2 regions of the Lysinibacillus sp. NPDC093216 genome follow, and region 1 is predicted to be linked to the other one. Evidence: riboswitches for the same ligand, from Rfam matches in the RefSeq annotation. Region 1 holds a riboswitch; the other holds the start of a gene.
The links. Region 1 has a riboswitch for S-adenosylmethionine ahead of ACQKOG_RS21220 (methionine ABC transporter ATP-binding protein). Riboswitches for the same ligand answer to the same signal wherever they lie in the genome.
Positions count from the first base shown of each region.

Region 1 (15,225 bases):
CTTCCGTAATAGCGGCCTCGCCAGGGAATGCTCCCGGTTTCCCCATACCGATATTAACGCCCTTAAAGACTAGTGGCTCCCATTTCCCATCGCGTAAGACTTCAAATGATTCACCTTTAATCCGTGCATTATAATTTTGTTTTTCATGATTAACGTTTTCTTGAACCTCTTTTTGCTCAAACGTTTCAAAAATTTTATGCATGACTGGTATATAAATCGACCAGTAAAATGAACTATCTGCATATTTCTCAGCGTATTTATAAATGGTCGGTAATCCCTTTATTTTGTAAAGAGACGGTACCCGTGACATATCGTTAAAGTCTCCAGCAAAGTAATAGCTTGTAGTGTAGCGTTTTTCCTGTGAAACGATAGCCGCAAATTGCTGTGGAATATCGTTGTCCTTTAATAGTTTTTCCCCATCTTTTGTTAAGTCCCATTTATAATTAGCAAGAGCATCCTCTGCATATTTAGGCGTGATAATATCAAACCAATAGCCATACTCTGCACTAGCAGAAGTATTAAAGAATTTTTTCCCTTCTTCAGTAAATTGCAGCTGAATACCTTCCGTTTTTACATGCTTGTCCAGTTCCAGCACAATGAGCTTTTCTGTAATTTCATTAAATAAAAGAAAGCCACCGCCCTTATATGGCCAATTATCACCATGTTCATCTATGACCCATTGTGGGATTTCTGAGTTTTTATGATAATCAAGCTCATCAAAATAACGCCCAATCCATCCAGACCATGATATTCCTAAATAGTCCTGTAGCTCTTTTCTAACTGCCTCTGATGTTGGTGACGCAAATGTATTGTATTCAGCAATTAGCATACTTTTCTTGTTGCTTGCTAAACGACCTACTATTGATTGCCATTCATCCATTTCCAAGCCACCAACAATTTTTTCTGAGCGTTTACCTAGACGCTTTTTTTCATTTAAATCATCCTTATAAACACCATACGTATCTGCCAAATAAATAACATCATAATTGCTATAGTCGGTCGGAAACTTTTTTTCAGATACTCTTTTCGTTTTATCATTCGGAATCGTACCATAGTAATTTTTTTGTACATCATACGGATGATCATCGATTGTGTATTTATAATGGTTTAAAAACCAGTTCACACCTAAATGCTCTCGATATGTTTCATTCGGAACCGTTTTATCTAGAATCGCGACGTTCAGCGGTTTTTCATCGCTCAAATACCACCATGCTATAGGTGTAATAATGAGAATTAGAATAGCTATAATTCCTATATATATTCGCTTCATACACTGTTCTCCTTTTCAGCGATGCCGACACGCTTCATATTACCCCAATCGCTTTTTCTTAGCACAAACCGAACTAATCCTTCACAGCGCCATAAAAGAGTGAGTGGTCGATACCAAAAAATTTCAGTAAATGCTAAAAGTATCATTCGTAATAGCTCTCTCTTTCTCGGATAAGCGTTCATTGTCCATGCCTCGAATAGTATAGATGCTATTGAAAAAATAACTCCATAAATAACGAAGAGCAGCAACAGTATTACCGCTGCTTCATAATAGATTTTCCCTAAGAAAAATGCTACAACGATATAAATATAACCACCTAGCTCAACAATTGGACCTAGACATTCTACAAGCCAAAAATAAGGCAATGCAATAAACCCTAATAAGCCATATTTTGGGTTGAATGTCATCGTTTTATGCTTCCAAAGGCTTTCGAATAATCCTTGATGCCAACGTCTACGTTGATTTCGCAATACCCCTAATGTCTGAGGTGCTTCCGTCCAGCACACAGGATCTGGTACAAATTCAATACGCTTCTTTTCTTTTTTCTTTCTTATCAAACGGTGAATATTCACGACAAGCTCCATGTCTTCTCCAATAATATTCGTTGAATAACCGCCCGCTTCCACAGCCCATTCTTTCGAAAAGACGCTAAATGCTCCCGAAATAATAAGCACAAGATTGAATTTACTTAAAGCGATTCGCCCCATAAAAAAAGCTCTCAAATATTCTATTGTTTGCATGACTACTAAGTAATTATTTGATAAGTGCGTTTCAGTAACGGAACCAAGCTGCATTTTCGCTCCATTGGCTATTCGAATATTCCCACCTGCCGCAATCACTTCACCATCAGATAAAATAATCGGCTTCATCACACGAAGTAATGATTTTTCATCTAAAATTGAATCACCATCAATAGAGCAAAAATAAGGATATTGCGAAACATTAATACCTACATTTAATGCATCCGCCTTACCACCATTTTCTTTATCTACTAAAATACAATTCTTATAAATTTCTGATTCGTAAATTTGTTTCACTTGTTTTGTAGGGATACTTGCACGAACAATTTTATCAACGGGCTTCATTCTGAAATGCTCGATGACCGTTTGCAGTGTAGTGTCAGTAGAACCATCGTTAATAATGATAATTTCCGTTTGCGGATATCGTAAATTCAGCAATGAATAGACTGTATCGACAACTCCAACCTCTTCATTGTAAGCAGGGACTAGTAAGGATACTGGTTTTGAGTAGAAGGCATCGATATGTGCATCATCATACTCTGAGGGATCTAATTTATAGCGTTTTCGTAAATCTAGCATGGCAATTACAAACATTGTGCAATATGAAACGATAACGAATAACATATAAAACATAATAATGCCGCCAAAGAACCACATACAATAATCTAAAATTAATTTCATTTGATCCCCTGCCTTCTGACTACTGTTTCCTGTGCTATTTCAATTGCATATTGGTCGTTTGAAGACTCCATAAATTGCTGTAATTTTGCAATTCCTTCTCTATTTTCTGCAATTGTTTTTGCTGCCTGTGAGCGTACCCACCAATTTTCATCTTCAAGAAGCTGTTCTAAATAAGCATAGGTATAGTCTAGTGGCGCATGCTTAAAGAGTTTGGCAACCATTAATCTTACTTCCCACATATCTGAAGTCACAAATGGGACATAAGGATCGATTTCATCAATTACACCAATTTCGTAAAGACCCTTTAATGCTCTTATTGTTATTTCTGGAACCTCGTGTGTTAATAGCTGTTTTAACTTATCAATATATTGCATATTTCTTTTTACAGCTGCAGTATCAATTGCAGCAAATTGGATATTTTTCGTCCAGCTATCAAAGTCTTCAAACAATCGAATAAAAACATCATCCTCTAACAAGACAAATAATCTTCTATATTCGCTTTCAGAATAGTTAACGCTCGATTCTTTAATTTTTTCGATAAATAATTCTGGTTGGAACAGAGAGTAAATTTTTAACAGTTGAAAATATTCTTCCTCCGAAATTTTGGCTTTCTCGAATTGTTGACAAGCATCAACTAATTCCTCTATCTGTAAATCAGCAATTCGATATAAAGCATTCATCCTAATGCTCCAACGTTTACTTGCTAAATCCTTTTTATAAAACTGTTTTAAATAGAGATTAGAAAACTCTTTGATTTTATGTTCAACTATTTCATTCGTTATATTTTTTAAATACGATGAAAATATTGTTTCTATAGCTGCTACTTGAGCTCTTCCGCGGGGTACAAGGACTATAGAGAAATTTTCTTCATTGATTAAATAGTTGTACCAGTGCTGTGAATAGTTTTGTAAATAAGTATTATACGTTTCTGCAAAGCGAATCTCCCGCTGATGCTGCAAAAGTAGATATATCGTAAATAAAAATAAAATGACTAATAAAACAACGATGGCCGTTAAAAGAAAAGAAATCGATAGCTCGATCATAGCCAAAACCTCGCAAACGTTCTCCTGATTTTTGCTTCTAACAAACGTAAATTAAATGGTTTTACGATAAATTCATCGACTCCACCTTCATAAGCATTAAGTGTCGCCCCTTCTGAGTTTCGTTCTGACATCATATAAATGATGAACTTTTTCTCATTCGGCATTTCTCGTAAAATGTGCAAAATTTCTAAGCCATTTTTACGTGGTAAAATATCGTTCATGACAACTAAATGCATATGGCCTGTTTTATAGCTTTCGGACTGTAAAAAACTATAGCCATCTTCATAGGTAGCCACATCTAACGTAAAATGAGGAATATCTAAATCATTGAGCGTTGTTTCTAGCACTTTTCTAAAGATTGCATTTTGTTCAATAATGCTTACTTTTACTTGCTCAGTTGGTTGTTCACTATAATCTGTAACTTGTTCTATTGACCAAGTCGGCTGTTCGTCATCTGCTAGTTTTTGCTTATTTTTATCTAACAAAGTGTCAAAGTTTACACTATTATTTCTTATTTCAGTAATGGAGGCTTTTAACGCTATTTGTTGAAATTCCCTTTCTTGCTTCAGAATTGCAAAAATCCGTTTTAAAAACGCCTTTACCTCGACTTCACTACTTTGTAGAAAAAAAACTCCCCAATGCACGCCATCCGCTAATTGGAAAAGTAAATCTGTTTTTCGTATTTTTGATTTTAGAAAAGCTGAAATTAGATTACGTTCTATATCTGTTCCTTGTGGTGAATTAGCTAATTTAAAAAAGACTGCAGTCATTGTGAAACGTGAGCGAATGACGCTCTCACGCAATGTTTCAAAATAACCCTTCACCTCATGCTCCTGCATGATGTCTTCTGCGATGATTAATTTATTCATTGGTGTTCACTCCAGTTGATGTAAGAAATATTTGATTTTCTTTCATGTTTTCTAGCACTTTTTCGATTTATAAACACAACAACTATAGTAATAAAGATCACTAATCAATTTCTATATAAAATATTTGGTAAATCAGTCACTTTTAAAATATATTATATTTTTGCTATAAAACACAAAAGAAGACCCTTTTCGATAAAAATGTTATACTTTTCTGATAATAGACATCCTTTTTTAAACAAGAAAAAAAAGGGAATGCAAGCTTTAATACTTACATACCCTTTCAAACTGTAGATAAACACTATTTTGATATAAAATTACATAGTGTTTTTTTGACAACCTCTGTAGAGAGTGGCGACTTCTGTGGAATGGGCTTGCATTGAAAGCCCCGCAGGAACGTAGTGACGAGGAGATTGAAGCCAAAACCGTGGAAAGCACCAACTCTGCGTGATCATTACATTTGTTTTATTCTTTTGTAGACAAGCAAAAAGGGTGTGTAAGCTGTCATACTTACATACCCTTTTTTCGATACATTTTATTTTACTGGTACAACTGAGCCTTTCCACTCTTCAATAATGAAGTCTTGGATTTCTTTAGATTTTAATACTTCTATTAATTTTTTAATTTCTCGTTTTGTTTCATCACCAGCACGTACAGCGATAATGTTTACATATGGAGATTCTTTATCTTCAAGAGAAATTGCATCTTTCAATGGATTTAAGCCGTTATCGATTGCGTAGTTAGAATTGATAAGAACTGCATCACCTTCATTATTTTCATACATTTGTACAAGCATTTCAGGAGCTGTATTTGCATCGAATTTGAAGTTTTTAGTATTTTCTACAATATCCTTAAGTTCAGCAGATGTTTTATTTACTCCATCCTTAAGTTTAATTAAGCCCTTAGCTTCTAATAATGAAAGCATACGTCCGTGATCTGCAACTGAGCTAGAAAGTAAAATTATTGCACCTTCTGGAAGATCCTCAAGAGATTTATATTTTTTAGAGTAAATACCGATTGGTTCAATATGAATACCACCAGCGTTTACAAAATCATAACCCTTTTCTTTAATTTCCTTCTCTAAATAAGGGATGTGTTGGAAATAGTTTGCATCAATTTCGCCAGATTCTAAATCTTGGTTTGGTAATACATAATCTTGATATGTTTCAATTTTAAGATCGATACCTTCTTTAGCTAAAATCGGTTTTGCTTTTTCTAAAATAACAGCATGTGGTGTATTAGAAGCACCTACTGTTAATGTTACATTCTCTTTACTATCACCAGCATCAGATGATGAGCTTTTTTCTTCTTTTTTACCAGCACCACAAGCGGCTAGAGCTAGTACTAATACAGATAAAAATAATCCTGTTAATAACTTCTTCATTTTATTACTCTCCCTTTTCCTATATAAAATATGTTAGCGGTATGAAACCGAGATAACCTTTTAGATGTTCATAGTATGATGCTCTTTTTAGCGTTTATCTGTTTTGGTTGTAATTAAGTCGCCAATCCATTGAATAATAAATACTACTATTAAGATTAAAATAGTTGCCATTAAAGTTACATCTGTGCGATTACGTTGGAAACCATCTAAGAATGCTAAGTTTCCTAGACCACCTGCGCCGATAATACCTGCCATCGCAGTATAACCAACAAGTGCTACAGCAGTTACAGTAAGACCAGAAATAAGCGCTGGTAACGATTCGGGAATTAATACTTTCCAAATAATCGTTGACGTTTTGGCACCCATTGAACGAGCCGCTTCAATAACACCTTTATCAATTTCGCGTAAGGCGATTAATACCATTCGCGCATAGAATGGTGCAGCTCCAATAATTAATGCTGGTAAAGCCGCATCTGCGCCACGAATTGTGCCGAGTAAAAATTTCGTAAATGGAATTAATAAGATAATCAATACGATAAATGGAATCGAGCGGAAAATGTTAACGATTGATCCTGTTAAAAAGTTTACAATTTTGTTGGCCCATAGTTGGTTGGGACTTGATAAAAATAATAAGATTCCAATTACTAATCCAAGTATAAATGTGATGACCGTAGAAATTGTTGTCATATACAATGTTTCATACGTAGCGTCCCACATTTTTTCCCAGTCGACATTCGGAAAAAGACTAGTTAGCATTTGTAATCACCTCCGTTTGTACTTCGACTGTATTTAAGTAACTCAGTGAAGCAGCAACGTTCGCCTCTGAGCCATCAATTTGCACAATAAGTGTACCGTACGCTCCATTTTTCGTTTGCGAAATATTACCATGTACAATACTTACTTCTACATCAAACTGTTTCACAAGATGTGAAATGACAGGCTGCTCTGTTTTTTCTCCTACAAAGATTAGCTTAACAAGTTGTCCATTAGGGTAATTTTCTTTAATTTGTGCCACAGTTTCCTGTGTTTCCTTTGTATCTGTAATTTGAGAAACGAATTTTTTCGTAATGGCTGCTTGTGGAGCTTGGAATACTTGTAATACTTCACCACGTTCTACAATTTCACCAGCTTCCATAACCGCTACACGATGACAAATCTTACGGATAACGTGCATTTCATGTGTGATTAACACAATCGTTAGACCTAATCGTTCGTTAATATCGACAAGTAGATCAAGAATAGCATCTGTTGTCTCCGGATCGAGTGCAGATGTTGCCTCATCACATAACAATACCTCTGGATTATTAGCAAGTGCACGAGCGATACCTACCCGTTGTTTTTGTCCCCCCGATAGTTGTGATGGATATGCTTTTTCGCGCCCTTCCAAGCCAACTAGTGTAATCAATTCATTCACACGTGCTTCCCGTTTGGCCTTTGGCACACCTGCGATTTCTAGTGGGAAAGCGATGTTTTCTGCAACAGTTCTAGACCAAAGTAAATTGAAATGTTGGAAAATCATACTAACCTTTTGTCTAGCATCCCTAAGCTTTTGCCCCTTTATGGACGAAAACTCTTGATTATTAACCGTCACCGTACCAGATGTAGGCTTTTCTAAACCATTTAACAAACGAATCATTGTACTTTTACCAGCGCCACTATAGCCGATAATGCCGAAAATTTCACCTTTATTAATAGAAAGGTTGACGTCTTTAACTGCTGTTAATTCGCCATTCGTAGTTTTGTATTTCTTCGTAATATTTTGAAGATTGATCATAGCGAATTCTCCTTTTCTTATATCAATTATGCCTCGGCATAATTGTTGCTGTCGCTTCGCTTTCGCACAGATAAACATTACGTCCGGAATCGGCTTTGTGCTTAGGCCTGCAGATGTTTTTTGCGCGAAAGCGTAGTGCTAACGCAGCAACAGCAGCACCGATGCAGGTCAGTTAGCCATTATCGCATGGATGCGATGGTTTTAGGCTAACATCCTCTAAGCACTCCTTTTCGATTCCAGGACACCCGCTGAAAGAAATTAAAAAACCCCTTCACTTAAAGACAAGTAGAAGGGGTCACGTACATATACGCTAAACCGTTCTCTCATCTGTCAAAGATAAATCTTTGGGTGATTTGGCACCTTTTCACGTTTGTGATGGTTGCCGGGCTTCATAGGGCACTTCCCTCCGCCGCTCTTTATAAGAGTTCGATATATTTATTGTTTTTTTAATATATTTGTTACTTTACCATGTGATTAATATTCAGTCAATTAGTTTTTTAACAATTCGTATAAATATGGTACGGATTGGAAGGCATAAACCTTTTCTATCACTTCTCCGCCTTCACATACGAGTAAACATGGTACACTTTCGATTTTATTATCATAAGCTATTTGCTCTATAAAATTAATATTCGCCTTACCAATCTGTAGCTGTGGCAGCAATTGCTTAATAACCGCCATCATTTTCGATGCAACTGCGCACGTTCCACACATTGGCGTATATAAATAAAAGGCAGCCTTTTCACCGGACTGGATAGCCGTGTTCCACTGCTCTTTTGACCATTCTTCCATCTTTTTTCACGCAACCTTACAAAATATATTCATTATGGATTGAGAAATGTGCACGAAGCAATATCGCCGCTAGCACTTTCCTCGGAGTTGTCTCAACTTCCTTATATGTTGGCATCGTACGTAAATGCTCAGCCTCTGGATAATGTCTGTCCATTAATGCCCGTAGCTTATTACCTGATGTATCTGCATCAAAAAATGTATAAAGCTCACAACCCTCATATGGGTCGAGTAGCTCTTCTAATTGATGCACACCAATTGTACCATTTGTACAAAGTATTTTTACGTCTTCATTTAAAATAGGTTCGATTTGAAGTTTATCCGATCGGCCTTCGACAATTAAGCATTTTCCCTCGAACATCACGCCACCCCCATTTAGACATATCCCTTATAATTCATTATATCAACAAACCTTGTCGTTGATACAGTTAGATACCTATTAATAAGGGAATATACTTGCATTTACCTTACCAACTATAGTGGCAGGATGGTTAAGATAAAAAAAAACGTCGGTAGTTTCCGACGTTTTTCTGATCAATTATGCCTCGACATAATCGCGTCAGGAATCGGCTTTGTGCTTAGGCCTGCACGACGCAGGTTAGTTAGCCGTTATCGCATGGATGCGATGATCTTAGGCTAACATCATCTAAACACTCCTTTCCGATTCCATGACATCCGCCGGAGGCTTTAACTTCTTTTAGCTGATGTTTGAACACTCGCTGAAAGAAGTTAAAGGCTTGTCTTATTCTGCAATCATTTCTTCGTATTGCTCAGCTGTCATAAGCTTGTCAATTTCTGAAGCATCAGCAGGCTCTACAACGATCATCCATGCTTTTTCATATGGTGATTCATTAACGAATTCTGGGCTATCTTCTAAATCTGCATTTACTTCAACTACTGTACCTGAGATTGGTGCGTATAATTCAGAAACTGTTTTAACAGATTCTACGCTACCGAATGGATCATCAGTTTTGATTTCGTCGCCAACTTGTGGAAGTTCAACGAAAACGATATCTCCAAGTTCAGCTTGTGCGAAATGAGAAATACCGATACGTACTTTACCATCTTCTACTTTTACCCATTCGTGCTCTTCAGAGTAACGTAAGTCTTTAGGTGTGCTCATGAAAAAAACCCCTCCATAAATATGTAATATATTCATTTTCAGTGTGCCATACTTCTACCATAAAAACAAGAATCAATTATGCCTCATTCAGCTCAATACCTATAGAGGTGAAGAGTTCTGACCTGACGCTTCGCTTTCGCTACATACAACATTTACTGAAACAAGTGAAAAGCGGTTATTTCCAAGCTTGCTCAAAATCTGATTCTTTAAACCCTAAAGTAACTTTTTTTCCATCGGTTACAATCGGACGCTTAATCAACATACCATCTGATGCAAGCAGTTCAAGCTGCTCCTCTTCAGTCATTTCAGCAAGTTTATCCTTCAAGCCAAGCTCTCGATATTTCATACCAGAAGTATTAAAAAATTTCTTTAAAGGTTGTCCACTAGCTTGCCATAAGTTTGATAATTCATCCTTTGTAGGTGGTTGTTCGACAATGTGTACCTCTTCGTATGAAACCCCATTGTCATTTAGCCATTTTTGAGCTTTTTTGCAAGTAGTACATTTCGGATATTGAATAAATTGAATCGTCATTTATAGGCTCCTCTACTTTCATCTTTAGGAACAACATTTTCAGTGTATCCCTCATTTTCTGTAGTATACCATCATAACCGTTACGAGCCAAAATGAAACTCTTCAAGCCAAAGCGTGGGGTTGATTTCCGTTCCGGCTGGAAGCTACTCATGATGCTTTCGGGGGTTCTTGGAATTTTTATCAGCGATTCTTATGTTGTTATCAGCGATTCTTGGCATTTTATCAGCGATTTTCTTGATGTTATCAGCGATTCTCAGCATTTTATCAGCGATTTTCTTGTTGTTATCAGCGATTATCGGCATTTTATCAGCGATTTTCTTGTTGTTATCAGCGATTCTCGGCATTCTATCAGCGATTTTCTTGTTGTTATCAGCGATTCTTGGCATTTTATCAGCGATTTTCTTGATGTTATCAGCGATTCTCAGCATTTTATCAGCGATTGGCATTTTGGAGTGGTCCGTTTCCTTCGCTCCGTGCAAGGTCTCGCCTGTTTCGCTTTCGCACAGATGAAACCCTTTTGCTATCAAACTACATTTCAAAGGATACATATGGAGTGGAGACAGGGCGACATTATAAAGCGCACACAGTTTTGTGTATGAATCCTTTTTTGCTCTTTGGCAGGTGGATGTCGATAAAATTTAGAAGTTGGGTGATAAAACATGAAAGTTAGTCGATAAAATTCAAAAGTTGGGTGATAAATCGTGAAAGTTGGTAGATAAAATTCAAAAGTTGGGTGATAAATCGTGAAAGTTGGTAGATAAAATTCAAAAGTCGGGCGATAAATCGTAAAAGTGTTCTGATAAAACTAAAAGTTGGATGTTATTTTGTTAAAGCGAAGCGACCCCATCGAATGCGCGTAGCCGGAACAGAAATCACCGAAGAGCTATACTTTTATTTCCAACAAAAAAACCTAGCTATCACATCTCGGATAGCTAGGTTGGGACTGCTATATTAAACTACAAATTTTTCTGCTTCAATTAATTTAACAGAAGCTTCGCGTTTCTTCGCGATTAAGTTGTATGGATTGTTGCGAGTTAACTTACGTAGTGCAGACAATGTCATGCGTGCAGCGTCGCCGTCTGCTGAAGCAAGAATCGTATCTTTTGCTTCTTTTTCAATTTCTGCAAATGCTTCTTGGCAGAAGATTTGAGTGTACAGTAATTTTTGGTGAGCTTTTTCAGCGCCGTCACGAGCAATCGCTTTTTCTGTACGCAATACAGCTGATTCCATCGCGAATAATTGGTTTGCGATATTTGCAATATTCACCAATACTTCTTGCTCTTGATCAAGCTTCGCACCGTAGCGTTGTGCTGCTATGCCTGCTGCTAATACAGCAATTTTCTTCGCATTTTTCACAAGATATTTTTCCTGTGCTAGCGGCTCTGTGCCTACATCCTCAGGCATTAGCATTAGAAGCTCCTGTTGTAAGTTTTGAGCAACTTGTAATAATGGTAATTCACCTTTTAATGCTTTCTTCATAAATGTACCTGGTACAATCATGCGGTTAATTTCATTTGTACCTTCAAAAATACGATTAATACGAGAATCACGATAAATACGCTCTACTTCGTATTCAGCCATAAAGCCGTAACCACCGTGTAATTGAACCGCTTCATCTGCAATGTAATCTAAAGTCTCTGAACCAAATACTTTAGCAATAGAACATTCAATAGCATACTCAGCAATTGCACCAGCGATTACTTTCCCTTGCTTTTGCTCTTCTGGGCTTAGCTGACTTAAACGGTCTTCAAATAAACCTACTGTACGATAGTTTAATGACTCAGACGCATATAATTGTGAAGCCATTGTTGATAATTTTTCTTTTGTTAGATTGAAATCAGACAGCTTCGTTTTGAACTGCTGACGTTGGTTTGTATATTGAATGGCAAGCTCTAATGCACGCTTCGAGCCACCAATTGTTCCAACCCCTAATTTATAGCGCCCGATATTTAAAATATTAAAGGCAATAACGTGTCCACGACCTACTTCACCTAAAAGGTTTTCTACAGGTACTTCTGCATCTTCAAGGATTAATGTACGAGTCGATGAAGATTTGATCCCCATTTTTTTCTCTTCTGCGCCAACCGAAACGCCATTGTAGGCACGTTCAACGATAAATGCTGAGAATTTATCGCCATCGATTTTCGCATAGACAACAAATACATCTGCAAAGCCTGCATTTGTAATCCATTGCTTTTCACCATTTAAAATATAATGTGTCCCTGCATCATTTAATTTTGCAGTAGTTTTTGCACCTAATGCATCAGAACCTGAACCTGGCTCAGTTAATGCGTAAGCAGCAATTAATTCACCTGATGCAAGCTTTGGTAAATACTTTTGCTTTTGCTCTTCATTTCCGAAAAGTACGATTGGTAAAGAACCAATACCTACGTGTGCACCATGCGTAATAGAGAAGCCACCAGCAACAGACATTTTTTCTGCGATTAATGCAGAAGAAACTTTGTCTAGTCCAAGACCCTCATATTCTTCAGGTACATCTGCGCTTAATAAGCCGAGTTCACCTGCACTTTTTAGTAGACGAACCGAATGCTCAAATTCATGGTGTTCTAAGTTTTCAACGACTGGTAACACTTCATTTGCTACATACTCTTCAGTTGTTTTAGCAATCATTTTATGCTCATCTGTGAAATCTTCTGGTGTAAATACACGATCTAATTCCACATCTTCAATAATAAATCCGCCGCCTTTAATGAAATCCGTTGTTTTTTCTGTCATTCTAAATTCCTCCCTATTTATCTATTGTTAGTAGTTTTAATCCCCAATATATAGAAAAGCTTGAAGCACTGTGTTCGGAGGCAACCGGAAACGCTGCACTCCAAGCTGATCTAGCAAAAATCATAGAATTTCAAACACTCCTGCAGCACCCATTCCGCCGCCAATACACATTGTCACAACGCCATATTTCTTACCTTGACGCTTCAATTCATGAATAAGCTTTAATGTTAAAATGGCTCCAGTTGCACCAAGTGGGTGACCTACGGCAATTGCTCCACCATTGACATTTACTTTGTTTTGGTCGATGCCTAAATGGCGTACGACTTGTAGGGATTGTGACGCAAATGCTTCGTTAATTTCCCATAAATCAATGTCATCAATTGCTAACCCTGCAATTTCAAGTGCTTTAGGTACTGCCACGATTGGTCCAATACCCATCACCTCAGGAGGTACACCACCAACTGCAAAGCCTAAAAACTTCGCCATTGGTGTAAGCCCTTGCTTCTCTGCTTCCTCACGATCCATCACAAGTACTGCCGCTGCACCGTCTGAAGTTTGAGAGGCATTACCAGCTGTAACGCTGCCCTTAACATGGAAGGCTGGACGAAGCTTCGCTAAACCTTCTACAGATGTACCTGGACGTACACCTTCATCCATGCTAAACGTGAATTTTTTCACCTGTGGCTTGTTGTTGTCATCTACATAATGCTGCTCTACTTCGATTGGTACGATTTCATCATTGAATTTACCTTCTTTAATCGCTTTTTCCGCAAGCTCATGTGAACGCACAGCAAATGCATCCTGATCTTCTCTACTTACATTGTATTGACGTGCCACTTCCTCTGCTGTGTGCCCCATCCCCATATAATATTGGGGAGCAGTTTCTGCTAAAGTTGGATTTAAGCGAGGTGTATTACCTACCATTGGCACCATACTCATCGACTCGACTCCACCAGCAAGAATCGCCTTAGAATGTCCTAGCATTATACGCTCTGCTGCAAAAGCGATTGCTTGTAAACCTGATGAACAGAATCTATTAATTGTCTGCGCTGGTGTTGTATTTGGTAACCCGGCAAGCGCTCCTATATTACGTGCTACGTTCATGCCTTGCTCAGCTTCAGGCATTGCACACCCTAAAATTAAATCGTCAATCGGACCTTCATAGCCCGCTCTTTTTAATGTTTCTTTGACAACAACCGCTCCAAAATCATCTGGTCTAACTGTTGCTAAAGAACCCTTCTTCGCTTTTCCAATCGGAGTTCGTGCTCCTGCTACAATAACGGCTTCACGCATCGTATTAATCCCCCTTTGTTTCATGTGCAAGTATGGTTAATTTGTATTATCAATTATGCCTCGGCATAATTGCGTACGGAATCGGCTTTGTGCTTGCACAAAGAACTCCTTTCCGATTCCGTGACATCCGCCGGAGGCTTTAACTTCTTTCAGCGGATGTTGGATACCTGCTGAAAAGTGACTTGAATTCGCATTCATCTCACCACCTATAGAGTTAGGAGACTCCTGCTGAAAGAAGTTAAAATCAGTTACGCAGTGGTTTGCCCTTTAAAAGCATGTGCTGCATTCTTTGTTGAGATAAAGGTTCTGCAACTAAGCTTAGGAACGCCTCACGCTCAAGGTTTAATAGGTATTGTTCATCTACTAATGTGCCATACGGAACTTTACCACCAGCAATGACATACGCTAATTTTTTAGCGATTTTTAAATCGTGTTCACTAATATAGCCTGATTCAAACAACCCTTGCGCACCGATTAATAGCGTACCGTAGCCTGATGCACCGACTACAGGAACTTTCGCAGGTACAGGTGCTTGATAACCTGCCTCATAAAGTGCTAGTGCAGCTTGCTTTGCATCGTATAGTTGGTGATCTGGGTTAACAGAAATCCCATCAGCAAAGTTTAAGAAGTTATTTTCACGTGCTTCTTCGCCAGACGTCGAAACTTTTGCCATTGCAACTGTTTCAAATACTTTATTAGCAATATGTTGATAGTCTACCTCAACGCCATTTGGTAACCCTTTGATGAATTTTTGGTAAAGTGCCTTATTACCGCCTCCGCCAGGAATTAATCCTACGCCGACTTCTACTAAGCCCATATACGTTTCCATCGTTGCTTGAATATGTGCAGCTGGTAAGCAAACTTCTGCTCCTCCACCAAGTGTCATAGCAAAAGGTGCTGCTACAACAGGCTTGCGAGAGTATTTAATCTTTTGCATTGCATCTTGGAATGCTTTAATAACGAAATCTAGCTCAAAAATATTATCATCCTGTGC
Region 1 is NZ_JBNNVB010000025.1:22,142-37,366, forward strand. Features, by position in the region: gene ACQKOG_RS21190 (hypothetical protein) at 1-1,270, opposite strand, end outside; gene ACQKOG_RS21195 (glycosyltransferase family 2 protein) at 1,267-2,691, opposite strand; gene ACQKOG_RS21200 (HEAT repeat domain-containing protein) at 2,688-3,734, opposite strand; gene ACQKOG_RS21205 (response regulator) at 3,731-4,603, opposite strand; gene ACQKOG_RS21210 (MetQ/NlpA family ABC transporter substrate-binding protein) at 5,136-5,984, opposite strand; gene ACQKOG_RS21215 (methionine ABC transporter permease) at 6,072-6,740, opposite strand; gene ACQKOG_RS21220 (methionine ABC transporter ATP-binding protein) at 6,730-7,758, opposite strand; SAM riboswitch class I at 8,079-8,183, opposite strand; gene ACQKOG_RS21225 (thioredoxin family protein) at 8,248-8,550, opposite strand; gene ACQKOG_RS21230 (toprim domain-containing protein) at 8,567-8,908, opposite strand; gene gcvH (glycine cleavage system protein GcvH) at 9,290-9,670, opposite strand; gene ACQKOG_RS21240 (arsenate reductase family protein) at 9,846-10,202, opposite strand; gene ACQKOG_RS21245 (hypothetical protein) at 10,346-10,648, opposite strand; gene ACQKOG_RS21250 (acyl-CoA dehydrogenase family protein) at 11,154-12,938, opposite strand; gene ACQKOG_RS21255 (acetyl-CoA C-acetyltransferase) at 13,059-14,231, opposite strand; gene ACQKOG_RS21260 (3-hydroxyacyl-CoA dehydrogenase/enoyl-CoA hydratase family protein) at 14,476-15,225, opposite strand, start outside.

Region 2 (15,225 bases), on a different contig from region 1:
CCTACCCTGATATAGATATTAACTACCAGCAGACTGTTAGCCCTGATCGGCAAGTTTATTTCTTTTATTCCTTTAAAGACACAGACAAAGAATTTAGAGGTAGATATGCAATTTATGATGTTGAAACAAAGAAAATGGTAGCAGGTGGAGGTACTTATATGCCAAAGATCAATCTTACAAGGAACACTTACGATAAAGAAGGATAAATGTAGGTGAAGCATAACAAAAGAGCTTGTGTGTTTTTGCGCACAAGCTCTTAGATTGTGTGTGATGGAGTATTGTGTGGATTGTCGAAAAGTCGAGAATAGCCCTCTTTTAATAAGTAAATTTGACTTAAGTAGCTGTATCTTAACTCATGCTTTTATTAGCTAACTAAGTTAAAACTATAGATATGAAAGTTGTAATCCTACTCCAACTTCTCCTAAATTAGCAACTGTCGAAAGAGCTATTTTAGAGTGTAAATCTGTACAATGGCAAGCATGAAGCTTAGCAGGTTTAAGATTTTTTATATAATGAACTGTATTATCTAACTGCTCTTTCGTCGGATTTAATAGGTGAAATCCTCCAATAATATCAAATACTCTCTCTTCCTGACATACCTCTTTGGCATATTCTATAATGTTACATATCCCAGAATGTGCACATCCAACGATAATAACTAACCCTTCCGAAGATTTATAAACGATTGCTGTGTCATCCAAAACGAAGTCGTTAACACTCCCTTGATCTGTCACAACTTGCCCTATAGAATCTTTTCCTTCAAAATCAAATACTCTTTTAATTTCCCCTAGAAATACTAGTCGATCTGTTAGCCATAATGGTTCTTTAGTTAGTCGGACTGGAAAGTGTCTACTTAACTTTTCATGAGATAAGATACTCCCTATCTCTCCTACAGGATCAAATAATTTAGTGTTAAAAACCAATGGATGCCCAATAATCTTAGGCGTATTGTGGCGTATTTCTTCATTTTTTGCTTCCATATGTAGTCTAATTAAATGCGTCAGTCCCCATGTATGATCCACATGTCCATGCGACAAAACAACATAATCGAGATTTCTTAAATCAATTCTCATTTTATCTGCATTCTTTATAAAGACATCAGAATATCCAGTATCAAAAAGGATACGTTTATCATCCTCTTCAATAAAAAAAGAAAGCCCAGGTTCCCCTAAAAAATAGCGATCAATGAAAGTGTTATTATCTACTAAAACGGTTAATTTCATATAATATCCCCTTTTTTGTTAATTATAACAAAATAGAGTGAGGTCTGATCTATATGATTAATCTTTTTCTAGAACAATGCAAATCATAAATATTGAACTAACCTGTATCGTAAAAGGGGCTGGGACATAACTAAATGGTTCCTTCATAAAGCCGAATAATCTCTAAATTAACAAAACACGATAAATAGAAAAACCGAACTATTCCGAAACACTTCATGAGAGTTTCATTGGATAGTTCGGTATTTTTGTTGGCTGAAACACATTTGTCCCAGCCTCTTAAAAATAGCTTATTGTTTTGTAGAATAGCTTTTTCATCATCACAAAAGCGAACTACCGAGATTTTTACCTTTATCGTCTTTGCACATGCTAATACAAGTAATTAAGCTTACATTTCATTTGCAATCTGTTTAACAATTTCATCAATAGTTGGGATAGCTGAAGTTTTATTGGCCTGTGTCAAAATACTAAAGATATACCACTTGCCACTTTTTCCTTTTACATAACCACTTAAAGAATATGTTCCAGAAATATAGCCTGTTTTAGCAGATACACTATAGCCCTTCATACGATTTTCTAAAGTCGCACCAACAAGGCTACCCTTTCTTCCTGCATGCGGTAATGCATCTAAATATGAGTTATACCAGGATTTACTTCGAACTTTATATAATAATAGACTTTCTTGCATACTATTAACTCGATTTTGATGACTTAAACCTGAACCGTCTTCAAAATACCACTGATCCATAGTAAGCCCATTATCACTACCATATGTACGAATTGCTTGGATGCCAGCCGACCAGCTTCCTTCCCCGAGTCGCTCTCGTCCAAGTTGTTTTGTCAACATATCACCCATGCCATTAATGCTTAACTTTAAATATTTAAAGTTAATATCAGTTAATGGCTTTGAATACGAAATACCTACTCGCTGTGCATTTTCAGGTACCTTCCCTGTTTCAAGAGGCATTGTTTGGATACCTTTTGCTACTAATTTTTCCCGAAATACATCGAGTGTATATAAGGTTGGATTAAAGACAGTTACATATGTACTTTTCTGTGAACCTGCTGGTAAGTTACCCGTTACAATGATTCGATCTGTACCATATTCTCTTGTAATTTTTACAGTACTTTTCTCGCCCTTTTTAACAATTTTTGTTTTGTTAACAACCGGGATAGTACTTGCAAACGGAACAAGCTGAACATTAGCCGTAGTGCCAACCTTTGAGCCTGTCACTTTCACTTGCACATTTGCAATATCATATTGATCATTTGGCGAAATCGTTAACGCTGAAATACGTGAAGCATAAGGTTGATCCTCTTCTTGAGGTACAATACCCTTCGGTAAGCGATCTTCATCAAACCAAGTATCATCCCCGATTAAAGAACCCGTAATTTTAGAGATACCCATTTTTTTCAGGCCATTGGCGAATGACTCTAAATGACTAGGTAAAAGCGTTGGATCTCCCCCGCCCTGTAAATAAATATTACCGTTTAGTACACCATCTTCAATTGATCCATCGACATATGTCTTCGTAGCAAAGCGATAATCAGGTCCTAATAAATCCAATGCAGCGGCACTAACTAAAAGCTTATGCGTAGAAGCAGGACGTATCATTTTGTCTCCATTATTATTGTAGAGCACTTTCCCTGTTTCTATATCTCGTACGGTAATGCTGTACTCGTTGTTCTTCCAATTCTTCGCAATAATGCTATTCACTTTTGTTGTCATCATTTGCTCACTAGCACCTGCCTTCTCAGGAAAGATGATGGTCGAGTAACAGACCATTAAAATCATTATTAAAAAATTAATTTTCTTTTTCATAGACCCTCCAATTGGCAAATTTCTACTTTTCACGCTTTTATTCTACGGAAAAAATTAGCATTTTACAATAAAACACTTTTTTATTTTACAAAGAATAATGTGTCATCTTTTTTATTCGACAAGAATAAACTGTAATAGCTAGCTAAATCATTTCGGGAAAGGAGTTGTTTTATAAATGGGTGCTAAATGGATAAAGATTTCAGTTTTATATTTAGTGATTGTTTTGGCCTTTGGACTGTTTATGCATTATACAATTCAACTCGAATGGAAGGCGACACATGCACATATTGGTGTAGTAGGTTGGCTAACAACTGGTTTAATCGGTTTAATTTATTCCGTATATAAAGATGCCGCCGAGACAGGATTAGCCAAAGCACAATTTTGGTTTTACAATATTGGATTGCCGTTCCTCTTAGTCGGTATGATGATGGTTTATATAGATGTACCGCGCTGGTTATTTGAACTCTTTGTATCTGGTGGCGGTATCGCAGTAGCAATTTCAGTGCTGTTCTTTGTTGTCAATGTCTTTAAAAATGTAAAATCTTAAATAGAAAGCCCCACTTTTTTCATAGAGTGGGGCTTCATTTATTTTATTGCAATGAATTCGCCTGCATTTGATACATTTTTTCGTAAATGCCGCCCTGCGCTAATAACTCATCATGTGTGCCACGCTCAACAATCTTACCTCGATCTAAGACAAGAATACGATCTGCATTTTTAATAGTAGAAAGTCGGTGAGCGATAATGAATGTTGTACGTCCTTTTTTTAGTACATCCATCGCATGCTGAATAATCTCCTCTGTTTCCGTATCGATATTAGAAGTAGCCTCATCTAAAATTAAAATAGCCGGGTCAAAGGCAAGCGCACGCGCAAAGGAAATTAACTGACGCTGCCCAGACGATAGTGTGCTTCCCTTCTCAATAACAGGCTCATCATAGCCATTTGGCAAGTTCGCTAAAACACGTTCCCCGCCAACAGCTTTTAATGAGGTTTCTATTTTTTCACGTGAAATTTTAGGATTATTCAGGCTAACGTTCGAAGCAATAGTGCCTGTAAATAAGTATGGATCCTGTAGAACAATGCCCATATGTTCACGCATTGTTTGACGAGGAACCGAAGTGATATCAATTCCATCAATCGTAATTTTCCCTTTAGATGGGTCATAGAAACGGAACAATAAGTTCATAATAGAACTTTTCCCAGATCCTGTATGACCAACTAAGGCAATGGTTTCACCTTGGTGTGCTTCAAATGAAAGGTTTTTCAATACGTATTCATCATTTTTATAAGCAAAAGAAACATCTTCAAACACCACATTTCCTTTATATCGAGGTAAACTTTTTTCAGATACCGGCTCCCCGTTAATATCTAACACCTCAAAGACACGCTTTCCTGCTACAAGTGAGCGCTCAAGCTGAGAAAATTGATTGACGATATTCGTGATCGGATTAAATAATCTCGTTAAATAATCAACAAAGGCATATAATGTCCCCGCAGAAATAACTTCCGTTGCCGTAAATGACTGTGTACCAAAGTAGATAATAAAAATAGTAAACATCGTAAGTCTTAATGCATTAACAAGGTTAAAGGAAGTTGCCGAATCAAGGAAAAGCAGCTTGCGTTCATACGCATAATGCTCATTATTCATGTCATCAAATTCCTTCGTCATTTGCTGTTCACGGCGGAATGCTTGAATAATCGTCATCCCTTGAATCGATTCATTAATCATTGCGTTAATATCGGCTATTTTCGTTCTAATAACATCATTATATTTCGAAGCAACTTTACGGTATAAAATCATCCATAAATAAACGATTGGTACCATAGTCAACGCTAGGAATGCCATTTTCCAATTTAAAATGAAGAGTGCGATATAAACACCTACAATAGAAATTAAACTCGTAACGAAGTTTGAAAGTACTTGAACATATAAATTACGAACAGCCTCGGTATCATTCGTGACACGGGCTACAATTTTCCCTGCTGGTAAATTATCGAAGTATTGAATTGGCAATGTTTGAATATGCTCAAATACATCCTTACGTAATTTTTGTACAACACGGTTGGCACCCATTTGTAAATAGATATACATAAAATAGCGTAAAACAGCTGTAGCTATTGCTAAAAGTAAATAGACAACTAATAGCCAAGTAATTGGTTTTAATTCAATGTGGCCAATTGTCATGTAATTATCAATGATATGCTTCGCAATAAACGGCCCAACAAGCTCCGTAAAGACGGCGATTGTTAAGAAAAATAGTCCAAGTAGTATCGGTTTTTTAAAATACATTGCATAGCGTGTTAAACGTTGACTCGTACTCATGAGGCACCTCCTTCTAGCTGCTGACGGTCAAATTGCTCTTTATACCATCCTTGTTGTGAAAGAAGCTGCTCATGTGTTCCCTGCTCTACAATTTGACCTTCATCTAGCACGATAATTAAATCGGCGTGCTGAATTCCTGATAAACGATGCGTTGTAATAATCGTCGTTTTGTCTTGTCGTTCTCGCTGTATATTCTCAATAATTCTTGCCTCTGTTTTGGCGTCTACAGCAGAAAGCGAGTCATCAAGCATTAAAATTTCAGGGTCTTTAATAAGAGCACGCGCAATTGAAACACGTTGCTTTTGACCACCTGAAAGAGATACACCTTTTTCACCAACAAGTGTCTCAAGACCCATTGGTAAATTTTTTAAATCCTTTTCAAAGTATGCTGCACGAACCGCCTGCTGCAACTCAGACTGTGTAGCATCCTCTTTCCCAAATAAAATATTTTCACGAATAGTACGTGAGAATAGAACATGATCCTGTGGAACATAACCAATCCAGTCGAGTAACTGCTCCTTCGTTTGTGCAGTAATATCGACTCCATCAATCGATAGCTGTCCTTCGCCGATTGGATACTCGCGTAATAATTGTCGTAAGAAGGTCGTTTTACCCGCTCCTGTTTTACCAACAATTCCAAGTGTTTGCCCCTTTTTCAATGACAGCGAAATTTCCCGGAGATTTTTCACCTGACTCATTGGATATTGGAATGTTAAATCATCAAAGCCAATTGCACTTGGTGTCGAAATCATTCGTGGATTCGCAATATTCCGAACGTCCGCCTCATAGTTTAGCGTTTCTTGTACACGATCAAGAGAAGCGTTACCTTGTTGCATCACATTGATAAGTTCCCCAATTGCAAATATTGGCCAAACTGCTAGCCCCAAGTAAACATTGAACGTTACAAGCTGCCCAACTGTCATAGCCTCTGTTGCTACTAAATGAGCACCATAGCCAAGCGCTACAACATAACTAATCCCCGTACCGACCTTTGTAATCGGTCCAAATAAGGCGTTAATTTTTGCGGTATGCATATTTTTTTCATACACAATCTCGCTCATCTCTGCAAAATTTGTTTCGTCCTTTTTTTCTTGTACGTATGCCCGTACAACCCGCACACCTGCAACCGACTCTAGAACACTATCATTCAGCTCTCCAAAAACATCCTGCGCCTTCATATAGCGTTCGTGCACAATCTTCCCTAAATATTGAATAAGGATAGCCATGATCGGTACTGGCAGCATTGCAAAAAAAGTAAGCTTCCACGAAATCATAAAACCCATGGCAAAAATAATAAAGCCCATGTAGATTGTGGAATCAACCAATGTCATAATCCCGAAACCAGCGGTCAACGACACTGCGTTTAAATCATTCGTCGCACGTGCCATTAAATCCCCGGTGCGATTTTTTTCATAAAACGTCGGTGTCATGCGTAAAAAATGCTGCATAAGGTTTCGACGTAAAATTTTCTCTAAGTTAATAGCCCCTTCAAATAATCTGAATTGCCACACAAAATTAAGGGCATAACCCCCAATAATGATACACACGAAAATCAAAATATACTTCGTTAAAATAGCTGGTGTCATTTCTCCAGCAGTCAATATATCAATAATTGACCCTAGTAAATACGGTGGAACAACTTCTAAGCCACTCGCAATCATTAATAGCACGACAGCTATAGAATATTGCTTCCAATATTTCTTAAAAAACCAGCCTAATTTACTTAAAACATCAAACATACGTTATAACCTTCTTTCTCTAGTGCTGTTAAAGCTGTGCTACCCACTATCCAGAAATACCTTGATGAAAATCATTTTTTGTACTTTGTTTCGCATACACATGCACTCCTTTTTCATTGTCACTACAACCCTTTTTTGCAACAAAAAAGACACATACCCAAAAAAAGAGCATGTGTCTCTTCATAAAAGGTCAGGAGTTACCCATGCCCTTTATTTGCAACGCAAAATAAAAAAGTTAGAAGACATGGACAATGTATGCAGTTGTGCTTTGATATGATACTGGTAAAATTAACATCGTCATGCCCTCCTCTACTTAAGATTGTTATAGTGTTCTTGAAGATTATCACACTTTAGAAATATTTGTCAACCAACTAACTGTTATTTTTTACGTTTTTCAGGAAATAATTAACGCTTTAAAGCAATGAATTACTACAATTACAATCTTGGAACAAAGTAAACTAGGCACCTTAAATTTAGAATTTCAAACCTATAACTTTTTGTATTGACTTTAACGCAACGTAAGCCTTTATGGTTAGTTTGTATGAACCTAAAGGAGGAAATAAACATGAATGAATTTTATCAAATGCCCTTATTCGTAAAGCTAAAAGTAAGCAATATTGAAAAATCAAAGGAATGGTATGCAAACGTACTCAATTTCAATTCGGTATTTGATTTCCCAGATGCGAACGGAACAACTTCCATGACACATTTGAGAGGAGCCAAGTATCAAGATTTAATGTTATTAAAGGATGAAGAAGTCAGCACTTCTAACTCTGTCATTATTAATGTTTTCTCTAATAATATTCATAGTATTTATCTGGCTGCACTAGAAAATAAAACGAAAATCATTCAACAGCCGACAGTTCAACCATGGAATGCAAAAGAATTAACGATAGAAGATCCAGATGGTTATGTTTTTACAATAACTGAAAGTGTCGATTCCAATAAAGACTTCGATACTGTCATTGACAATGTTAATAATCAATCATAGTAATAAATTATGACATGATTGCAACAGCAGAAACAAGTTCATCTGTTACACTACTTGTGTGAAGCAGATGCTATATGTATACACGTGCGATGGCAGAGTGGCTAAAAGAATCAAGTTCCTTTTACGATGAAGGAAATAAAATCGGTAAGAAGTGTCCTTGATTCCTACAAATAGACAATACGATTGGCTGTGTTAACTAATTAACCTTTACTACTACTCCAACATTTACTATTATGGTTTGCCGCAGTTAAACGAAATAATAGAAACTGTCTTTATTTTCAAGAAGAGCGAAAGTCAACAATCTTCTATTTTTCAATTAAAACATGTTATTGAAACATCGCTGGAAGACCCTGTCGAACAAAGCTAGTTCGATAGGGTCCAAATCAATTTATCGGAACAATTTCAAGGTTTATCGCCCTAATTTTTAAATTTATCGCCTAACTTTTTTAATTTATCACCCAACTTTAATTTAACGCCTAACTATTATCTAAAATGGGTATCTCATGATACACTTTTTAATATAGACATTTTAATAAGGAGTCTTTACTTTGAAATCATTTTTAGCTGTTGGAATCGGCGGATTTTTGGGTGCCATCTGTCGATATAGCCTTGGTCTAGTACTTTCAAATAACGGTGGTTTTCCATTTGCGACACTTTGTATGAACTTAATTGGCTGCTTTTGTTTAGCATGGCTATTTACAACGTTTACAAAGCGAACACCTGTTATTATAGGAATTGGTACTGGCTTTTTTGGTGCTTTTACAACCTTTTCAACATTTTCTTTAGAAACGCTATTACTTTTGCAGGATAGTAAATGGCTACAAGCCGTTCTTTATATTTTTGTAAGTGTTTTTGGCGGTTTAGCTTGTGCATGGCTAGGATTTAAACTAGCAAAGGGGCGCTTCGTATGATAATGATTGGTATCGGTGGATTTTTGGGTGCACTAACAAGATTTTATCTAGGAAGATTGATTGTCCATACATACCCATGGGCAACATTTTTTATTAATATAACGGGTTCTTTTGCACTTGGCTTTCTATTTGCATTACATCCAAATGATTGGATTTGGCAGTTTATAGGGCTTGGTTTTTTAGGAGCATATACGACCTTTTCAACATTTGGTTTTGAATGTTTGCAACTCTTAGAGCAGAAAAAATGGAGGCAAGCGATTATTTATATATGCACTACAGTTTTATTCGGTTTACTTTTCGCGGCACTTGGCTTTGTCCTTGTGTAGCAGCATTTTTGAAATACTAGAGGTGATTTTTTGACACAGCCGTCCATTGAACAATTACAAGCGCTCGAAGCTGAAATTGAACAAACATTATATACTTTAATCGACTTAGAACTAGAAGAAAACTTTCCAGAAATGAATACTCGCTTTGCACAATTACTTGCAAAGGTTCAGGCTACTCAGTTAATTGATTATAAACTTGACGTCCTCGTTGATTCTCAAGGATTGGCAACAGAAACCTGCACTCTACTACAAAGTTTAATAGAAGCAAAGGCTAGACCACAAAAAAGACAACGCCTCCTAACACATCGTATGATTTTAAAAATATGGCTACGTAAAAATCAACGCTTTATGACGGAATTTTTACCACAAATGTTTTAGGTGAGGCGCCCCTCCAATTCTAAGGGCGCCTCCTTTTTCCCCCTTTCAGTTGTTAAATCAAGTTGTGCTGCGTAAAAACAGCGACACCAAAAATTCACGCTTTCCTATCCTCTAAACCTCTTACTTGTTCAATTTCCTTAATTAATATAGCTTTTAAACCAAGCTTGATTAAAAATATGTTGCAAAAATCGACTTTTTATTATAATATTTATTATTGTGAAAAAAATAATATATTTGCTTCTTATCAAGAGAGATGGAGGGACTGGCCCGATGAAATCTCGGCAGCGGAACTTATGATTTAAGTTACTGTGCCAAATCCAGCAGGCAAAGGCTTGATAGATAAGAGGAGTGTTTTATAGATATAAGGCCTCTTCTTGTTGTTACAAGAAGAGGCCTTTTTATCGTAAAAAGAATGGACAAAAGACGTGTCCAATTTTATTTTTTGGAGGTAGACATGAAGAAAGAGAATCCATGGGCGCTGATCCCATTTGTTGTTTTTTTAATTTTATTTATTGGTTCAGGGGTTATTACAGGTGATTTTTACGCCTTCCCTGTCATTGTAGCCATTTCTATTTCAGGCGCTGTGGCTTTGGCAATGAATCGAAAAGAATCGTTTGCGCAAAAGGTTGATATTTTTTGCAAAGGCGCAGGAAACTTAAATGTCATGCTGATGGTCATTATTTTTCTCTTGGCTGGTGCCTTTTCAGCGGTAGCAAAAGGCATGGGGGCAGTGGACTCCACTGTAAACTTTGCTTTATCGGTCGTTCCGCCAAACTTACTTGTCGTAGGCTTGTTCATCATCGCCTGCTTTATCTCCCTATCAATGGGTACATCGGTGGGAACGATTGTTGCACTGGCTCCAATTGGAGTTGGGATAAGCGAGCATATCGACCTTTCCATGGCTTTAGTAATGGCAGCGATTGTTGGCGGTTCGATGTTTGGCGATAATTTATCTTTTATTTCAGATACAACAATTACTGCCGTTCGTTCACAAGGTGCACAAATGAAGGATAAATTTAAGGTGAATTTTTGGATTGTGTTGCCGGCAGCTATTGTAACGAGCCTTATTTTAGGAGTTATCACAATGGGTGAAACTGCACAAGTGGAGCATTTAAGCTATAGTTGGGTAAAAATTGTTCCCTATGTTTTGGTTATTATTTTAGCGTTAGCTGGAATGAATGTTTTCCTTGTTCTGGCATCTGGGATTGTTCTTGCCGGGGCTGTTGGCTTAGCGGATGGCAGCTATCACTTAATGAGCCTTTTTCAAAAGATCGGCGAAGGAATGTCAGGCATGTATGAAATGGCATTCCTTGCGATATTAATAGCTGGAATGGTGGAGGTTATTAAGTTTAACGGAGGGATTGACTTTCTACTTCACCTTGCAACAAAAAGGATTAAATCGAAAAAAGGTGCTGAATTTGGCATTGCCGGCCTAGTGGGTTTAACAAATTTATCTACGGCCAATAATACGATTGCTATTTTAATTGCTGGTCCACTTGCAAAAAATATTGCTGAACAGTATGAGATTGAGCCGAGAAAATCCGCAAGTATATTAGATATTTTCTCCTGTACGATCCAAGGTCTACTGCCATACGGAGCCCAATTCCTGGCAGCCGCAAGCGTAGCCGGAATATCGCCAGTGAGCATGCTGCAATACTCTTTCTATCCAGTCCTTATAGGAATTTGCGGAACCATTGCTATCCTCATCGGATACCCGAAAGAAAAGAAAGCCTGAGCTTCATCACTTAAAAAAAAATATTGTTTTACCATTAAAATAATCCAATTGTTTTGAAAGAAATAATCAAAACGATTGGATTTTTTATTTGAGGCTATTCATTTTTTGTGATAGAGATAATACTTAAAAGTTACAATTACACTTTCTCATTAGTTATTTCGTAGCGTCTATATTTGAACATAAATCCAATTCCAAGAATAGGTCCAATCGCTAATATTGTAAAGATCCACTCCCATCCAATGATCCTCAGTATAATAGGGATTAGATTTATTGAAAATATAGTAAGTAAGAAACCAATACACATTTGAAAAGTAAGGGCTGTACCTACATAATCAACCTCGGCTATGTCTGAAACTAACCTTCCTAAAAACAAAATCATTCTTTGATCTATACGAAAAGGTTGGATTGTCATTTACACAAAATTATTGACTGTCCCTTGATTAAATAATACCAAATACAGGATAAAATTCCTTCGTAAATCTTATCATTGATAAAATAAAAATAATCTACTATTATTTCTTATTGAAATAATAGTAGATTCTCATATTTTATACTATTAGTTACATGAAGCCTGCAGCTTACTGTTTGATGTTTGTAACCACTCACTTAATTGTCATGTTTACCTCTACCATTCATGGCATCATCATATGGTGTATAGGTCATAGTAGGTACTTTCTTTTTCACAAAAACGCGATATATTGCCCGAACCAAAATGCTTGAAAAAATCAGACTTACAATAAGCGCAACACTATTCCCAATATTCATTCCATCCTATCCTTTCTCACTGAGTAGTTAGTTATAGTTTTCCTACTTTGCAAGTGTACTACTAATTAATGTAGGCAACTGTACTATTATATTGTCATCAAACATTGGACATGCCAAGATTGTAATATAATGATCTAAAACACCCCAATTATTTTCGAAATAATTAGATATCTATATTCTACATACTAATACTTCGGCACGAAGTCAAATTTTTCCTGTGGTTCAGTTTATCTTTTCTTCATAACACTACGCTTGGACCAAGCGGCTCATCGAAATCGCCTAGTTGAAACAGAAACCCACCCCCTCATTTTACCGAACATGAAAAAAACAGCTGATAAACTTCAGCTGTTCGTTCTTTATATATGCTTTGATTTTAATCGTAGGTTCTTCCACATATGATAGTATACTCCACCAGAAGTCATCACTGCTGGAACAGTAAAAATAAAGGAATATTCAAATCCTTGCTCTGCAACGTGTTGAATTGTCCCAGTGGTAAACATCATAAATATCCACAAAACCATCGTTATAGCAAGAGAAATAGATGCAGCTAGGTTTACAGGCTTTGCAAGACGCGCTAGTTTATCAATAGAAGACTCAGCGTCACTATATATGGGTGTAGTTTCTGGTGCTGCCTTAAAAATATGCATATCTGCACTAGAACAAACATGTGTCCAGCCACCGTAAGCAAATAGCTCAAAATACTCCTCTTCTTCATCCTTCGGTAATTTACGATAATCAATACTAAAAATGACGTCTTCTGGTTCACCTTTCTCTAGCCCATAGCCAGCACATCGAAATCTTTTTAAATGCCACCCATTTGCCGCTTTTTCACTTAATTCTTTCATATCGCGCTCCTCAAAAAAAGCTAAACCATATGATGCCATATATCTCTTATTTCGCACTATTTTTGCCCCCTTTGTAGTCCCTGCTCTGCCAACTGAATCATGACCTTTCTTCTTTCAATATCTTCGAGCAATATTTCTCGACCTTTATCCGTTAAGACATAGACCTTTCTCCGAGAATCCGAATCATCATGTAGCTGAATAAGTTGTTCAGATAATAGTTTTTTAATAATTGTATAAAGGGATGCTGGACCAACTACGAAAGTCCCCTTTGTTGTCTCCTCTATTAAACTCATGACAGCATAACCATGGCGAGGCTCCGTTAAGGCAGCCATAATATAAAAAACAGAATCTGTTAACTGCTCTAATGATTTCATTGTCTACACCTCCAATATATCACAAAATGATATACCATTAAATAATATATCATTTTGTGATATATAGAGCAACTCTATAAAAAACCCCCTCACAAGTCGTTACTTGGAGGGGATAAATAATTCTACGCTCTTTAATTTTCACTGAACTGGGCGATTCCAACGTAGCTGATATCTGAACATTTCTTTTTTCGTGTTCTTATCTAACAACAAAAACTCATCTCCTGCTTGAATCGCAAAGTAGTTCTCTAATGTACGAACACCCGGATTTTTTTGCTCAGCGTTAACAACACCTATATTTTCTTCCCAAATAATGCGATGGTTTTTCATGTCATATAATAATACGATACTGTCTGCACTTTCTCGCTTCGTTTGTCGATAAGATACAATAGCTGTTTGTTGTTGCAAATCAACATCTAATACGGCAGGATCTAAATTCTTGTATACTTGTATGGCAGGTTCAGCTAATACATTGCTGCTAAATTCTCGAACCTCTTCATAATCCTCCAACGGTTGATTGTGCGAAGCAAAATAACCTGGAATATCGGATTCTATGAAAAATTTTGTAGAAAGATATTTTTCAGCTTTGTTATCTTCAGCTAATTTCTTGCCATCGAAGCGATAAAAGTTCCCATCGACACCCTCTAAATAAAGATTATTCTCTAATAAAACTATATTGTGAGAACCTATATCTAAAACATCTATTAACTGTTTATGCTTTTCCGTAAATTCTTTTTCAGAGAGCTTTTCTTTCCCCGTTTTCATATCTAATAATGAAAGTTTCCCGTATTCACCGTCACGATGATGAACAAGAAGTCCCCCCATAAAATTGCCTATTAAAGTCTCTTTACTTGAAGAAGATTTCGTCCACTGTTTTTCACCTGTTTGCAAATTAATCGCAATAATTTGATGATGTGAAATAATTTGCGTAATGCCATTACCTGTACCGTTATTTTCAGATCCTTTAACCATTTGGACAGCAATTTTCTGTGCATTATCTGTATATATGGGTGATTCTGAATTGATAGGGAAGCTTCGACCAGCTAAACCAAAGGCAATCATCAAAAGATTCCCTAAAAAAGCGTACAGGATAAAAGTTATGACAAGAGCAAAATTAAATCGGCGTTTGAACAAAGCATACAATACTAATAAAAGCCCAACGCCAATGACAATGCCTAAAAAGATATCGTGGATAAACCAACCATTAAAACGCCATGAATCTATATAACGTTGAAAAAAATTGTCCAATTCTCCTCCCCCTCATCAGATCAATTTCGCCTCGGCGTAATTGCGTTAGGATTTTGAATTGTGCCCAGGCCTGCACGAGGGCCGACACGATGTCGGTCATTTCGGTAATACCACAGGACGTGGTGTTTTTACCGATGCAGGTCAGTTAGCCGTTTTAGCTGGATGCGAAGGTTTTAGGCTAACTTCCTTTATTCATTCCTTTAAAAAATCCGTAACATCCACCGGAGGCTTTAGGCCAATACGATGTTGGTCACTCAGTCGTTGCCACAGGACGTGGCGTTCTTAGACTGAGTTCCTCTATTTCAGTAGATGTTTGGACACCTTGAAAAGAAACCACATCCTCATTCATCTCACCACTTTAAGAGGTAGGAGTCTTCTACTGAATGAAGATATACTGTTTTTCACGTTTAACTAAAATCAGAATAAAGGACATAGCGACCACATTCTAAGCATCGAAATAAATACCCTTGATGATGCCCATTATTCATAAGTGATTCTGATAACTCTTCAATAGAAAAACCAGTATAATTTTCAAATTGTTCTGTAATGC
Region 2 is NZ_JBNNVB010000002.1:346,189-361,413, reverse strand. Features, by position in the region: gene ACQKOG_RS04215 (hypothetical protein) at 1-206, shown strand, start outside; gene ACQKOG_RS04210 (MBL fold metallo-hydrolase) at 384-1,223, opposite strand; gene dacB (D-alanyl-D-alanine carboxypeptidase/D-alanyl-D-alanine endopeptidase) at 1,609-3,042, opposite strand; gene ACQKOG_RS04200 (hypothetical protein) at 3,218-3,589, shown strand; gene ACQKOG_RS04195 (ABC transporter ATP-binding protein) at 3,633-5,366, opposite strand; gene ACQKOG_RS04190 (ABC transporter ATP-binding protein) at 5,363-7,105, opposite strand; gene ACQKOG_RS04185 (VOC family protein) at 7,671-8,096, shown strand; gene crcB (fluoride efflux transporter CrcB) at 8,645-9,007, shown strand; gene crcB (fluoride efflux transporter CrcB) at 9,004-9,333, shown strand; gene ACQKOG_RS04170 (hypothetical protein) at 9,364-9,711, shown strand; SAM riboswitch class I at 9,950-10,057, shown strand; gene ACQKOG_RS04165 (Na+/H+ antiporter NhaC family protein) at 10,166-11,446, shown strand; gene ACQKOG_RS04160 (DUF3951 domain-containing protein) at 12,053-12,211, opposite strand; gene ACQKOG_RS04155 (DUF2812 domain-containing protein) at 12,568-13,113, opposite strand; gene ACQKOG_RS04150 (PadR family transcriptional regulator) at 13,113-13,430, opposite strand; gene ACQKOG_RS04145 (PA2928 family protein) at 13,569-14,675, opposite strand; gene ACQKOG_RS04140 (CbrC family protein) at 15,083-15,225, opposite strand, start outside.
Region 2: linked by a shared signal. The riboswitch ahead of ACQKOG_RS04165 (Na+/H+ antiporter NhaC family protein) and the one ahead of ACQKOG_RS21220 (methionine ABC transporter ATP-binding protein) in region 1 are both predicted to bind S-adenosylmethionine.